Regions from separate parts of the Paenibacillus sp. FSL H7-0940 genome, predicted to be linked through region 3. Evidence: predicted binding sites of a transcription regulator. Region 3 holds the regulator's gene; each other region holds the start of a gene.

Region 1 (3,993 bases), 2.8 Mb from region 3:
ACGATGTGAAGATGGATATTATCGCGAAGCGTACAACAGGTTTCTCTGGTGCGGATTTGGAGAATCTCTTGAACGAAGCGGCGCTGATTGCAGCACGTCGTAACCGTAAAGATATTTCCATGAAAGAAGTCGACGAAGCGATTGACCGTGTTATTGTCGGTACGGAGAAGAAAAGCCGTGTCATCAGTGATCGCGAGAAACGCATTGTTGCTTATCATGAAGCAGGTCATACCATTGTAGGATACTTCCTGGAACATGCCGATATGGTACATAAAGTGACCATCATTCCGCGCGGACGTGCGGGTGGATATGTAATCATGTTACCTAAAGAAGACCGTATGCTGGTTACCAAAAACGAGTTGCTTGATAAAGTAACCGGCCTTCTCGGAGGTCGTGTAGCTGAAGAATTGTTCATCGGAGAAATTGGTACTGGTGCATATAGTGACTTCCAGCAAGCGACAGGTATTGTTCGCAGCATGGTTATGGAATACGGTATGAGTGAGAAATTGGGACCTATGCAATTCGGAAGTTCACAAGGACAGGTATTCCTTGGTCGGGATATCGGTCATGAACAGAATTACTCGGATTCCATTGCTTACGAGATTGATCAGGAAATGCAACGCTTTATTAATGACTGTTATGAGAAGTGTAAGGACTTGCTTGTTAAACATTCAAAAGAGATGCACCTGATCGCTCAAACTTTGCTTGAGGTAGAGACTTTAGAAATGGATCAGATCAAGCAATTGATCGAAACAGGTTCTTTGACTCCAAAAGCAGAGAATGACAATGATGGTGAAGGCACACCAACTGAAGGCGGAGAGCCAATCATCGACACCATCGGTGATGTGCGTGTTCGTATTCAAGGTAAAGATGAAACGCCTGAGCCACCAGCCGGAGATATTCCAAACGAAGCTCCGAATCTGGAAAAGGGTAATAACAATAACCCGGATGATGGCGGAACGAAGCCAACGTCTTAATGCACAATACATCTGGCTAATGATAGCAGGTGAAATCAAGAGAGCCCTCGGGGCTCTCTTTTTTTTATCCATTATTTTAAATAAGGATAGATAAAGATAAACGGGAGTTAGATGGCGAACCAGTTAGCAAACAGGTGATTACAGCGCTGTTCCGGGCCTTTTTCATTTATTGACAGAGTCGTGAACGTTGTGTAAATTAGTTGTTAAACCGCTTGTGATTCGTTTCTCAAGCGAAGATAACGACTTAGGTTAGCCCACGAAACAGCGCATGACGCTGTCCCGATAAAGGAGAGGATCACAGGTGGAAGCTCTGGCTTTAGAGCGCAAGGCTGAGATGAACCGCGAGCTGCGTGAGCGGCTTATGGAGTTGAAGAAGGAACGTAATGCCATTATTCTTGCCCATTATTATCAACGTGACGAAGTACAGGAGGTTGCCGACTTCCGTGGAGATTCGTTTCTGTTAGCTCAGAAGGCAGCACAAACAGATGCGGATGTGATCGTTTTCTGTGGTGTTCATTTTATGGGTGAAAGCGCTAAAATTCTGGCGCCAAATAAAACAGTTATTATCCCGGACGAACGTGCGGGCTGCCCAATGGCAGATATGGTGAATGTGGATGGACTACGCAAATTGAAAGCACAGCATCCTAATGCCAAGGTAGTTACTTATATTAATTCCTCGGCTGAGATCAAAGCAGAGACTGACATCTGCTGTACTTCAGCGAATGCGGTACGGGTTATTCAATCGGTGGATTCCGACGAAATTATCTGGGTACCGGATAAAAACCTGGGACATTATGTGCAGCAGCATACAGACAAGAAAATGATTATCTGGGAAGGCTACTGCAACACTCACGATATGCTTACAGTCAAAGATGTGGTAGAGATGAGAGCCAAGCATCCAAATGCAGAGTTTGTTGTCCATCCAGAGTGTCGCCCTGAGGTTGTAGAAATGGGTGATTTTGTAGGCAGCACAACAGCCATTCTGGAGTATTGCAAAAATTCATCAGCGAAGGAATTTATCGTAGGTACCGAAGATGGTACAGGATATCAGCTTCGTCTGGATAGTCCGGATAAACAGTTCCACTTTGCTACCAAGTTCCTCGTATGTCCCAACATGAAGGTGAACAACTTGAAGAAACTGGTGAAATGCCTGGAAACGATGAAGCCGCAAATCTACGTGCCACCGGCCGTTGCCGACAAAGCCAGAGAATCACTAGAGCGCATGTTGTTGGTAAAGTAGGATGCGCTACTCTTGCTCCAAGACAGGTGAATAACATGATACCGCAATATTTAGTTGATTTTGATCTGTCTGCGCTACCCATGGTAGAGACGGATGTACTGGTTATAGGCTCAGGGATTGCTGGTCTGTTCACCGCCATTAAGGCAAGTGGACAACAACGTGTATTAATGATTACGAAGAAGTCATTACTTGAAAGTAACACCAGATATGCGCAGGGAGGCATCGCTGCGGTTATTGCTGAGGATGATTCACCTGCTTACCATTTGCAGGATACACTTGTAGCAGGAGCGGGCTTATGCCGCTCCGAAGCGGTAGAGGTATTGGTGAATGAGGGTCCTGACGGAGTGAAGGAACTGATTCGTTTGGGTACTTTATTTGATCTGGAGAACGGCGAGTTGGCGTTGACGCAGGAAGGTGCGCATAGCCACCGCCGTATTTTGCATGCCAACGGAGATGCAACGGGATATGAGATTGTACGTGCGCTTGCTGTTGAAGTGAATGAGCATCCGGGGATTGAAGTATGGGATGAGCATTTTGTTGTTGACCTGATTACAGATCGAGATCGAGGGGAATGCATTGGCGCTCTGGTTCAGAAGGATGACGGATCGCAAGTGTTCGTGAAGGCACAGGCAACCGTTCTTTGCTCTGGTGGGGCAGGACAACTGTACCGATACACGACGAATCCCGATGTAGCTACTGCCGATGGTGTAGCCATGGCTTATCGGGCTGGGGCTATTGTTCGTGACATGGAATTTATCCAATTCCACCCCACCTCTCTTTGTTACCCTGGGGCCCCGCGCTTCCTTGTGTCAGAAGCCGTACGCGGCGAAGGAGCATATTTGCGCAATGTGAAGGGTGAGCGCTTCATGGATCGTTATCATGCCCAGCTTGAACTGGCCCCACGCGATATCGTGGCACGAGCGATTGTTAGTGAGATGGAGTCTACCAACAGTACCTTTGTGTACCTGGACATTACACATGAACAGCCAGAGATGATCAAGCATCGGTTCCCTACCATATATGAGACTTGTATGCGTTATGGATTGGACATGACAACGGACTGGATTCCCGTTGCACCTGCTGCCCATTACATGATGGGTGGAGTGAAAACGGATTTAAGTGGAGAGAGCAGCCTCTCACGATTATTTGCTTGTGGTGAGGTGTCTTCTACAGGAGTGCACGGAGCTAACCGTCTGGCAAGCAACTCTTTATCAGAAGCGATTGTATTTGGCCGGAGAATTGTTGATCGCATTCAATCACTTTCCCCGCTCGGTTCATTACAAGTAAGAGGGGCTACGCATTCATCTGTGGACATGAATAACAAGGTCAATAAGATCACGGAAGAGCAAAAGCCGGTATCCGAAAGACGTTTACGATTACAGAAAATGATGGTTCGTCAGGTAGGCTTGCGCCGGAATGGTGAGGACCTGCAGAAGGCCATGGACAAGCTGCAACAGGAATTGCAATTTTTTGATCAGACACTCACGCATAAGGAAGAGCTGGAGTATGCCAACCTTCTGACCTGTGCCTGGTTAGTTACCAGCGGTGCATTACATCGCGAGGAGAGTCGGGGGGCTCACTATCGTGAGGATTTCCCGGCACGTGATGATATCGTGTGGCAGAAGCATAGTCTGCAGCAGCGAGAACAAGCGATTGTGGAGGAATTGATGTCATGATACTGAATGGATATAATGAAGGGCTTATCGAATCAATCAAAAACTGGCTTCGTGAAGATGTTGGTGCAGGTGACGTTACAACAAGTGTGACGATTCCAGC
Region 2 (3,993 bases), 2.3 Mb from region 3:
CTTCATGTGTTTTGCTCTGTCCCAATGTTTTTAGCGTTTCCAGCCCCCGCAGGGTATCGACAAAATGGTTAGCGAGTGCTTTGTAGGATCTGAATTGTCCGTCTATCTTACGCTGAGCTGCGAGGCCAATCAGAATCATGAACACGATCAGAATCGGGAGTGTCAGCATCAGAATAACCCCGGACATCAGATCCAGCTTGAACACATACAGCAGAATGACGATAGGTGTGAATCCTATGCCCAGCATGCGAGGAATGAATAGTTCAAGATACGTCTTGTATTGAGCTGTCCCCTCACGTGCCAGCGTGACCAGATGGCCTGTGCCCTCCGTCTTCGCATAACGCGGTCCAAGTCTGAACCACTGCTCCACCATCTTTCTGCGCAGATCGGTCCCTGTCCTCTCCGCATATCGCGAAGTCACGAGTTGTAACCAGAAGGATAGGGCGTAGCGGGCGGCAAAAGCAGCCAGGAACAGCAGCAGTACAGGGTACTGCTCCGTTACGGATGAACCTTCAAACAATGCCGTGATGGCCTGTGCCAGCCATTTGGCTTGCATAATGATCGTCATCGCCTGTAGCAGCACCAGCGCTGAGGCCAGCGCAAGTACCGGCCGGATGCCCGGCAGCTTCATCAGCCCCCGTCCCATATCAGTACTCCAGGTGGTGCTGCTCGTTCAGACGTTTGCGGAAGATATAATAGCTCCAGATCTGATAACCGAGAACAAACGGCAGCAAAGTGCAAGCTACAATGGTCATTACTTTCAATGAATAAGCACCAGATGCAGCATTGTATACAGTCAGGTCATATGCCGCCCCAAAGGAACTCACCATCACTCTTGGGAAAAGTCCGATAAAGACCGAGGCAAAGGCAATTGCAATCACTGCCCCTGTCATACCAAAAGCCCAGCCTTCACGCTTCTGACGAACAAAGTATGCCGCAAGTGCAAGCGAAACTGCGCCAAGTACAACCATGATCCAAAGAGCCCAGCCGCGTACGGCGAACACATCGGTCATGAAATACGTCATTAACGCGTAAACAGCGAGCAGTGCAGCCAGCGGCAGCATCAATTTTTGCGCTGTCTTCAAGGCACGCTCTCTGAGATCACCTACTGTTCGTAGTGATGCAAACAGCAATCCATGAACCAGACACAGTAGCGTTACGCTCAAGCCGCCAATCACGGTGTACGGATTAACAATATCGAGGAATCCTGCACGCAATTGCATCTCCCCATCAATGGGCAGACCTTTCATCAATGTGGCAAAGACCACGCCGAACAGGAAAGGCAAGAGCGCGCTGGAGACAACAATGATGATGTCCCATGTTTTGCGCCAGCGTTGCTGTTTCATTTTACTGCGGAATTCGAAAGCAACTCCGCGGCCAATCAAGGCAAGCAACACCACCACAAGTGGCAGGTAAAAACCACTGAACAACGTGGCATACCAGTGCGGGAAGGCAGCAAACATTGCTCCCCCCGCCGTAATCAGCCATACTTCATTACCATCCCAGAACGGACCGATCGAGTTGATCAGAGTCCGACGTTCACGGTCTGTTTTGGCGATAATGCCTGTAGACATCCCCACACCAAAATCAAAACCTTCCAAAAAGAAGAAACCAACAAACAATACGGCAATCAGCAAAAACCACAACTCACTTAGTGACAACGGAATAACCTCCATCCACGCCGAACGGATCGGCCGATTCATCGTGATCTTCTGGCTTCTCGACCGCAAACGGTCCTGCTTTGATCTCACGTACGAACAGGTATACCATCACGATTCCGAGAACCGTATACGCAGCGGTAAAAGCGATGGTCGAGAACAGGATCGTTCCTGCGGATACGTTCGGCGAGACCCCGGCTTCGGTTGTCATATAGCCAAATACTGTCCATGGCTGTCTTCCTACCTCGGTCATAATCCAACCTGACGTATTGGCGATAAACGGCAGGGAGATGGCGAACACCATCAGACGCATAAACCACTTTCCAGCGACCTCCAGCTTCTTACGCATGGCTAGGAACGTACCGTATAGCGCCAATGCAATCATTAAACCACCCGCTGCGATCATAATGCGGAAACTCCAGAATGTTGTCCGTACCGGCGGGATGTAGTCCCCCGGTCCATACGTCTGTTCATACTCAGCTTGAAGCTCCTTCATACCTTTGACACTACCGGAGAACTTGCTGTAGGACAGATAACTGAGCAATCCAGGGATTTTGATCTCACCCGTACTCTCCTGTTTATCTGGGTCAATAAAAGCGACCACCGTCCATGGCGCCGGATCTTCTGTCGTTGTCCATGTGCCCTCACTGGCTGCCATCTTCATCGGCTGTGTCTCCACCAGATATTGCGCCTGGAAGTGACCCGAGAATGCGACGCCGAATGAAGAAACAAGAGCGATAATGATCGCAATATTAAACGATTTGCGGAAGATCTCCACATCCTGCTTTTTCATCAATTTGTAGGCACTGATCCCGGTTACGACGAAGGCCCCTGTCATCAATGCCCCAAAGATTGTATGTGGGAACTCGACAAGAAGCTGACCATTTGTGATGAGTGCAAAGAAATCATTCATCTCGGCTCGGCCGTTGTTAATCTCGAACCCAACAGGATGTTGCATAAATGAATTGGCTGCCAGAATCCACAGCGCGGACAGGAATGTGCCGACAAACACCAGCCAGATGCAGGCCAGATGCACTTTTTTGGACAAACGATCCCATCCGAATATCCACAATCCAATAAATGTAGACTCCATAAAAAACGCCAGTAGTGCTTCAATAGCCAGTGGCGCACCGAACACGTCCCCGACAAATCGGGAGTACTCGGACCAGTTCATACCAAACTGGAACTCTTGCAGAATACCTGTGACTACCCCGACGGCAAAGTTAATCAGGAACAGTTTGCCCCAGAACTTCGCCATCGTTTTGTAGATCTCCTTACCCTTAACAACGTACAACGTCTCCATGATTGCAACCAACAGTACAAGACCGATGGATAGCGGGACAAAAAAGAAATGGAAAATCGTTGTAAGTGCATATTGGATACGCGATAACATAATCGGATCCATACCGTTACCCCTTCTTTCTGTTCACTTCGCAGTATGCGTATTTGGCATTGAAGCTGCACCTTCGCTGTCTGTCCGCCAAATACGTTGATGAACGTATTGTGCCAGATTACCTATTTTATACATGTGAGAATTATCACAATCTTCGTCTCTAAAGCAAAAAAAAGTGATCCTGGTCACACAAAAGATAAAATTCAGCCTATTATCACAGCATGCCAACTGCATCTATTCATGGAAGATACTCATGTTTGGGACGGAAAGCCCATATGTTAGTCTCAGGCATATCATGCGAAGTACCGTGAGGGCTTTACATATGAAGTGAAAGCATGAAGCACATGCAGAGCGAAGACGCTCCATATTACAGTCAAGGTGAGGTGAACTATTCATGGAAAAACCTGCACCACTACCAGGTGAAGACGCTGAAACCAGCCTGGATAAGGCCAGTACAACACAGCCCCCTGTCCGGTATGTTCTCTTCCCTCGCAAAGGAGGCTGGTCATCCTTTCCCTATCCCGATATTGCTGCACTGCTGTCGATCGAGGGAGAGGTCTACTATGTCAGCAGCCTGACGCAAACAGAACATGTACCTCCGGTCATTACCGTCATCTCCCTCCCTGAGGCTGAGCAGCTATTGCTGGAACCTCGCACCGTAGCCGTGGTCGCCCATCCCTACTGGCTAATGGCTACAGCTTCGCTGGAGCCTGAGCTATGTATTGCCCTGCTCCCTGAGCCTGCTGGAAACGAAGCAGAATCTCCGCTATGGGAGAGCAGTATTTCCAAACTGGTCGGCATCGCCGATCTGGTAGGCACATCCTCCGAAACACGTTATATGAAGTTGTTATTCCAAGGCGTACGTGCTATCTGGCTGGGCGGAGAAGACCCTGCACCTGCGGGTACGATGCAAAAGGATGATCTCGAAGTCCCTCTCCGGGA
Region 3 (3,993 bases):
GGAGGCTAACCCCCTCGATGGTGTAAGCTTCGAACAGTTTATGGACCAGGTTCGGGAGAACCTGAAGGATACGCTGGATCATTACGAAGAGCGTGAAGCGCAGACTCAGATGTTCAGCAGTGTAAGGCAAGCCCTGGATGAAGAGAAACATCTCTTGATCGAAGCAGGAACAGGCACTGGTAAATCTCTGGGTTATCTCTTGCCTGCTATTTACGAAAGTGTGAAGCAAGAACAGAAAGTTATGGTCAGCACGCATACAATCAACCTGCAGGAGCAATTGAGAGAGCGGGACATTCCGATGCTGACTCAAGTGGTTCCGTTCCCGTTTAAGGCTGCTGTATTCAAAGGACGTGGACATTACCTGTGCCTGCGCAAATTTGAACACAAAATCAATAAACGTGAATTCGCCACACCTAAAGAGGATTATTTCACAGCTGCTCAGATGATTGTCTGGCTTACGCAGACCGAAACCGGAGATGATGAGGAACTTAACCTTAGCGGACGCGGAGGGGACTTCTGGGAGACGGTACAGAGCGAATCTGAGTCTTGTCTGGGAAGATCATGTCCATGGTTCCGCAAATGTTTCTACCATCGTGCCAAACATGAGGCCGGGTTGTCTGATATTGTAATCACCAATCACTCCAAATTATTTACGGATGTGAAAGCCGCGCATCAGCTGCTGCCAGCCTATGAGAGTCTTGTGATCGATGAAGCACATCATCTGGAGGATGTCGCTGGTAAACATCTTGGAATGCATATGAAATATTTCACCTTGGTTCATACACTGACCCGCCTGTTTAAAGACAGTCGTAATGGACAGCTGCCTATGCTTCGTTCGCAGTTATCCGGGCATGAAAATTCGGTGCAATGGGGCTCCATGGTGGATCAGATGTTCCCGCTCGCTCTTGAAGTTAAGGAGCTGTGGGATCGTATGAGTGATGCCTTGTTCGGTCTGTTGCCTGAACGAAGTGATGCTTCACCGGGAGAGACGGGGCAATTTTCCCTGCGTCTGAAAGCTTCTCAGAAACCTGCAAAATGGCAGGAGTTGCAGGATCTGGAGAACCAGATCTATGTGACTCTGGGCGATTTGGTTCGCAAAGGGGACAAATTGCTGCTTGAAGTGAAAGAGGATCAGGATGATTATCAATCGGATAGTCTGATTACGGACATTACAGGATTGCTGAAAGATCTGACCACATTGAAGGAGAATCTGCGTTTCTTCATGCGTATGGATGATGCCAAAACGGTGTACTGGATGGAAGCCAGCGGTCAATTCCGCAGCAAATCTCTCCAGCTGTATGCTGTACCTGTAGATGTCAGTGCACAACTTAAGGATTTATTTTTTGATAAAAAGAAAAGTGTTGTGCTTACATCGGCTACGCTTTCGGTAGATAAATCATTCCAGTTCATGATTGAACAGCTTGGCTTGCAGGAAGCTTCCGAGAATAATCGGTTGTTAACGTCGATGCTGCCATCACCTTTCAACTATCGCGATCAGGCACTTCTGGTGATTCCGCGTGATTTCCCGAGTGTGAAGGGTAGTGTGGGTGATGCGCACTTTGTTAATATGCTGGTGCAATCACTTGCAGAGACGGCAATTGCCACGCGTGGACGCATGATGGTTCTGTTTACTTCATACAAGATGTTGCGACAGGTCTATGATCCGCTGAAGGAGGCGCTATCTGGTAACGACATCTCGTTGCTTGGGCAAGGCGTTGACAGTGGAAGCCGCTCCAAGCTGACTCGCAGGTTCCAAGATGCCAAAGCTACGGTACTTCTGGGTACAAGCAGCTTCTGGGAGGGTGTAGATATCCCGGGAGAGGCGCTAACCTGTCTCGCTATTGTGCGACTGCCTTTCCAGCCACCGAATCATCCGTTGGTGGAAGCCAAGAGTGAGTTGCTTCAGGAACAGAAGAAAAATCCATTCATGAAACTGTCCGTGCCGCAAGCGGTCATTCGTTTCAAGCAGGGATTTGGCCGGTTGGTGCGTACAGCGAAGGACAGAGGAATTGTCATTGTTTATGATACACGGGTGATTGAAGCGTATTATGGTAAATTCTTTTTGTACTCATTACCTGGTCCCAAAATGGAGCACATGCTCACGGAGCAAATGGTTCCACGAATTACCGAGTGGTTGGAAAAACCTGCTAATGAACAAAAATAATGGTTGTTTTGTTCGTTATATCATTGCATGACACTATCGTTTGGCGTTAAACTTTATTAGATATTTCCGTATCCGATTAAAGCAGTTGCACGTAAGAACTTATAACCTAAATTACAAGGAGCATTCTGTATAAAATGTCACGTTTATCTTTGAGTTTTATACAGAATGCTCATCTTTTCATCTATTATTTTATCGTGGCCTTGGTAAGGGGGAGCAAGAATGAAATCGGATAAAATTTCGGAAGCGGTGGTACGACGCCTGCCTGTTTACTTGCGTTATTTGAACGAGTTGCATCAGCGTGAGGTGGCTACTGTTTCTTCTCAAGAGCTTGGACAGAGGCTGGATCTGAATCCGGCCCAAATTCGTAAAGACCTGGCTTACTTCGGTGATTTTGGTCGTAAAGGGATCGGGTATGATGTATCCTATTTGATCGAGAAAATTCGTCACATTCTCAAAATCGATCAGCAAATTAATGTAGCTCTGGTAGGCGCGGGTAATCTCGGACAGGCCTTGTCCAACTATAACGCGTATCTGAAAGACAACATGAAGATTGTTGCTGTATTTGATGCATATGGACCGAAGATTGGTAGTCAAATCAACAGTTTGACGGTAAAACCAATGGATGAATTGACGGAAGCGGTTAAAACGGAAAACATTCGCATCGGAATTATCACGGTTCCGGATACGGAAGCCCAAAATGTAGCCGATCAGCTTATTGAATCAGGAATTGAAGCGATCCTTAATTTTGCACCAACCATTCTAAAAACACCGCCGCATATCCGCATTCACCATGCTGACTTTACAACGGATCTGCTTAGTTTGGCCTATTACTTGGAGACTGGAAAGGACGACGAGGAAGATGACAACAAATAGATGGGTAATTCACAACGGCAAATTTGCCGTTAATGAAGGCGGCACAACATGGAACGTGGTCCACGGATACATGGTTGTTGAGAATGACAAGATTGTGCATATTGGTGAGACATTGCCGGATGAAGACAAAAATTGTACCAAAGTGGATGGAAAAGGACTGTTCTTCCTGCCGGGTCTGATCAATACGCATGGTCATGCAGCGATGTCGTTGCTCAGAGGGCACGGAGACGATCTTGCATTGCAAGTATGGTTGCAGGAAAAAATGTGGCCGATGGAAGCGAAAATGACTTCAGAAGACGTATATTGGGGAACTTCGCTATCGGTGCTTGAAATGTTGAAAGGCGGAACTACAGCTTTCCTGGACATGTACGATCACATGGATCAAGTTGCCAAAGTTGTGGAGCAATCCGGCGTTAGAGCAGCACTGGCACGTGGTGTAATCGGGTTGTGCTCGGAAGAAGAACAATTGCGGAAGCTGGAGGAGTCGGCTGCGTTTGCGCGTGAGTGGAATGGACAGGCAGATGGTCGCATTACAACCGTAATCTCGCCACATGCACCATATACATGCCCTCCTGACTACATAGAGAAGCTTGTGCAGGTCGCGAACGACCTAAACCTTCCCCTTCATACACATATGTCGGAAACGCTTCGTGAAGTCGAGCAGAACGTGGCTGATTATGGACTGCGTCCTGTGGCACATCTGGAGAAACTGGGCTTTTTCTCTCGTCCATCCCTGGTTGCACATGCGGTGCATCTGAATGATGAAGAGATTGAGATTCTGGCCCGTCATGATGTGGCTGTATCCCATAACCCGGGAAGTAACCTGAAACTCGCTTCCGGTGTTGCGCGGGTACCTGCGTTGCTGAAAGCAGGAGTTACCGTGTCACTCGGAACAGACGGACCGGCAAGCAACAACAACCTGGATATGTTCGAGGAAATGAGACTGGCTGCATTGA
Region 4 (3,993 bases), 680 kb from region 3:
GAAATACATACCAACAGAGGAGTTGTTGACACATGAATGAAAAAACGATGGATATGTTTCGTACGTTGACGGAATTTCCTTCAGCATCCGGTTTTGAACGTGAGCTTCGCGGCTGGATGAAAGATAAGCTTTCCGCTTATACCGATGAGTTCGTCCAGGATCGCCTGGGGAGTCTATTTGGTGTATTACGCGGGGAGGAATCCGGTCCTAAAGTTATGGTAGCCGGACACTTTGACGAAGTAGGTTTCATGACTACTGGCATTACCGAAACAGGTATGATCAAGTTCCGTCCACTGGGTGGATGGTGGAGTCAGGCTGTACTGTCTCAACGATTGGAAATCATCACACCTGATCGTCGGATTACCGGAGTTGTAGGTTCTACACCTGCACACTTGCTGGACGAGTCCCAGCGGAACAAACCTGTGGATCTGAATTCCATGTATCTCGATATTGGAGCAGACAACCGTGCGGAAGCAGAATCCTGGGGCATTCATCCAGGGATGCAGATCGTGCCGATCTGTGAATTTACGCCTATGGCGAACCCGAAAAAAATTATGGCCAAAGCGTGGGATAATCGTTACGGCGTAGGACTTGCACTTGAACTGGTTGAAGCGCTGCACAAGGAAAAACTGCCTAACACGCTTTATGCTGGTGCAACGGTTCAGGAAGAGCTGGGGCTTCGCGGTGCACGTACGGCGGCCAATCTGATTCAGCCTGATATCTTCTTTGCACTGGACTGTAGCGCGGCGAATGATATGACAGGTGACAAACAGTCATTTGGACATATCGGAGAAGGCGCATTGCTTCGTATTTTTGACCCGGGTATGTTCACCCATCGCGGAATGGTGGAATATGTTCAAGATACGGCTTCATCCAATCAGGTTAAAATGCAGTATTTCATCTCACCAGGTGGTACCGATGCAGGTCAAGTTCACCTGAGTGGCATTGGTGTACCATCAATAGTTGTTGGTATCTGCGCACGTTATATCCATACCTCTTCTTCCATCATTCATACGGATGACTACGATGCGGCCAAAGAACTGATCGTGAAACTGGTCAAAGGTCTTGATCGGACAACGATGAATACCATAATTAATAACGCGTAGTAAAGGTTAAACGGAAAGTCCTTAAATAGGATGTACCTGAAAGAGATGTCCCGTCAGACCGGGATGTCTCTTTTTTTGTAATCAACTAGATTAATAGGTCGAACATTATGGAGAATGCCACATAAGATATACGATAATGGAAGATCAATAACCAAACACCAACCAGTGGGGGACCTGTTATGGCAGTGGGAAGGAACGGAAAATCAAATAAAGGTTCTAACAAAAAACCAAACGCTGCTAACACCCTCCTTAATGGAAGCCTCAAAGGGAAAAATCTCGAACTGATTGTAGCGGCGCTATTGGTGAGCGGAAAGTTGAGAGTGGATGCCGTCACGTTGTTTCGTGAGGCTACATTGGTTGTAGAATTGGTTGGTCAATATAAAACACTTCAAAAGGTCACACCCTCCAATTCAGACAAACTGGTACAATTCCTGGATGAAACTGGCGGCGATATGACGCTTAATGATGTTATACAGGCATTTCAGCAGAGGATCAATTCTTAATGGCCAAGAAATGAGGTGGACATCATGTCCGAGTTTGATGGAACCGGGTTTGCCGAACTGTTAATTGTGCTTATTCTTGTTGTTTTATTTGTATTTGGCTCCTCCGATATTGAAAGTTTATCCAGCACTCCAACAGCGACTTGATCTCATAACCCTCTTCTCATGGCTTACAGGTAAAATAAGATAAGAGAAATACCAGTCCTTATGTAGGACTGGTATTTGGTCATTACAGAAATAATGGCGAGAACGCGAACCACGCCAAAATGAGTGTGAGCACAATGCAGACATTCTCTACAACGGCCCCACGCTTGGTCCCTGTACTCATCAGATTCACCCGTATGCGCCACTTGAGCGGTGGTAACGGACGAATACCCCGATTGGTGAGTGAATCGGCCAACAGATGCATCGCATATGCCGTGCCTCCCGCTACCCAGATCTCCGGGCCCTGCTGCTGGGTCGTGCTGTAGAGTAAACCAGCCCATACCGCAGTTCCATATAAGGTATGCGTTAATCCCCTATGAGTTAGCGTGGTGCACAGCATAAGCAGGCTGCCTGCAATCAGATTCCACGGTGCAAATGCGTGACCATAGAAAACCAGTCCGAGTCCAATCGCAAACATCAACACTTTGCGAAGCGAACGCGAAGGCAGGAATGACACAAGCGCAATGAGGATCGCAAGCAACAGGTTCCATGGTTTGGCATGAACATAGAAGTACACAAATACAGCTGTGGGCAACAGAATCGTCTGTAACAACCTGATCAGACTGTTAGGTAAGGCTCTGGATACCAGCAGCGAATTTGGCTCATCAATGTCAGGCAATAACGAACCAATCAGTGCAACCGTAACTGCCGGGGCTGTCACTGGCATACCGGCCAACTGCAGAACAGAAAGCGACACGCCTGTCCCGATAATAAGGTGGGATCTTCCCATCATGATGCAAAAACGTCCTTTCGAAGAAATCGGGAACAATACGGCCCAGTTCCGATTTTACAACGAAAACAAAATAAGAACAATAGTTCGCATTTCTTATTTGTATGAAAATAAATATAACTTTCTGTGATGGGGCTCACACTATTATATTTATGACTCTTCTATCCTTATTAGTGAATTAAATCACATAAACTGTCGTCAACTACTTGTATAATTTCAAATATAAACCACTAAAATTTTGAGTAATGTACAGCGTCTATTCAAGGAGGCATACACACATGAACGGAAAAAAAGAGAAACTCGTTATCATTGGTAACGGTATGGCTGGAATCAGTACCGTTGAGCAAATTTTGAAATTAACTACGCGATTTGATATTACCGTTTTTGGCACAGAGCCCTATCCTAACTACAACCGCATTATGTTGTCTTATGTACTGGAAGGAAGCAAAACACTGGACGATATCGTGCTGAACGACCTTCACTGGTATGAAGATTACGGCATTACGCTGCACACAGGCACAACGGTTACACGAATCGATGCCGAGACGCACGAAGTTGTGACTGAAGATGGAACTCGCGTTCCTTATGACAAAATTATCATTGCGACTGGCTCCAACTCCTTCATTCTACCCGTCCCGGGACATGACAAAGAGGGTGTTGTCGGTTTCCGCGATATCGCCGATTGCAATGTCATGTTGGATGCTGCCAAACAGTATAAAAGAGCGGCCGTTATCGGGGGCGGACTGCTAGGCCTTGAAGCTGCCAAAGGATTGGTACAACTTGGCATGGAAGTTACTGTAGTGCATCTGATGGAAGATCTGATGGAGCGTCAGCTTGATCCACAAGCTTCAGCCATGTTGAAGGCAGAACTCGAACGTCAGGGTATCCGGTTCAAGATGGGTGCGCAGACTTCCGAACTGCTGGGCGGCGAACGTGTTGAAGGGATACGTTTTGCAGATGATACGGTTCTGAATGTTGATTTTGTGGTCATGGCTGTAGGCATTAAACCCAATACGGCTGTAGCCCGCGAAAGCGGTATGGAAGTGAATCGGGGTATTGTCGTGAATGACTATATGCAGACTTCACTTGAGAATGTGTACTCGGTCGGGGAATGTACAGAGCACCGCGGGGTATGTTACGGCCTCGTTGCCCCATTGTTTGAACAAGGTATGATTCTGGCGAAACATATCTGCGGTGTCGAAACGGCTCCGTATGAAGGTTCTGTAGTATCCACGAAATTGAAAATTTCAGGTGTAGATGTCTTTTCAACCGGTGAATTCATCGACAGTCCAGAGCACACCGTCATTTCGCACAAAGATGACTGGAAACGGACTTACAAAAAAATTCTGCTTCGTGATAATAAAATGGTCGGCGCTGTTCTTTTCGGTGACATTACGGATTCTGCCGAATTGCAGAAACTGATTAAAAATCAAACCGAAATGACCGAGGAATT

The links. The regulator Rex, encoded in region 3, represses fermentation and respiration genes when NADH is low (regulators of the CRP and FNR family bind a similar motif). The targets are predictions, from matches to a motif close to TTGTGAAATATTTCACAA.
Region 1: nadA (quinolinate synthase NadA) is a predicted target of Rex. The motif match lies at 1,190-1,207, and genes of this name have one in related genera.
Region 2: MHB71_RS26955 (cytochrome ubiquinol oxidase subunit I) is a predicted target of Rex. The motif match lies at 3,185-3,202, and genes of this name have one in related genera.
Region 4: nirB (nitrite reductase large subunit NirB) is a predicted target of Rex. The motif match lies at 2,712-2,729, and genes of this name have one in related genera.

Annotation. Positions count from the first base shown of each region.
Region 1 is NZ_CP150280.1:5,619,977-5,623,969, reverse strand. Features, by position in the region: gene ftsH (ATP-dependent zinc metalloprotease FtsH) at 1-977, shown strand, start outside; gene nadA (quinolinate synthase NadA) at 1,279-2,217, shown strand; gene nadB (L-aspartate oxidase) at 2,253-3,893, shown strand; gene nadC (carboxylating nicotinate-nucleotide diphosphorylase) at 3,890-3,993, shown strand, end outside.
Region 2 is NZ_CP150280.1:6,105,917-6,109,909, reverse strand. Features, by position in the region: gene cydD (thiol reductant ABC exporter subunit CydD) at 1-646, opposite strand, end outside; gene cydB (cytochrome d ubiquinol oxidase subunit II) at 648-1,703, opposite strand; gene MHB71_RS26955 (cytochrome ubiquinol oxidase subunit I) at 1,648-3,063, opposite strand; gene MHB71_RS26950 (hypothetical protein) at 3,446-3,993, shown strand, end outside.
Region 3 is NZ_CP150280.1:1,347,251-1,351,243, forward strand. Features, by position in the region: gene dinG (ATP-dependent DNA helicase DinG) at 1-2,164, shown strand, start outside; gene MHB71_RS06095 (redox-sensing transcriptional repressor Rex) at 2,384-3,037, shown strand; gene MHB71_RS06100 (amidohydrolase) at 3,024-3,993, shown strand, end outside.
Region 4 is NZ_CP150280.1:667,434-671,426, reverse strand. Features, by position in the region: gene MHB71_RS02770 (M42 family metallopeptidase) at 33-1,106, shown strand; gene MHB71_RS02765 (hypothetical protein) at 1,286-1,609, shown strand; gene MHB71_RS02760 (metal-dependent hydrolase) at 1,836-2,543, opposite strand; gene nirB (nitrite reductase large subunit NirB) at 2,819-3,993, shown strand, end outside.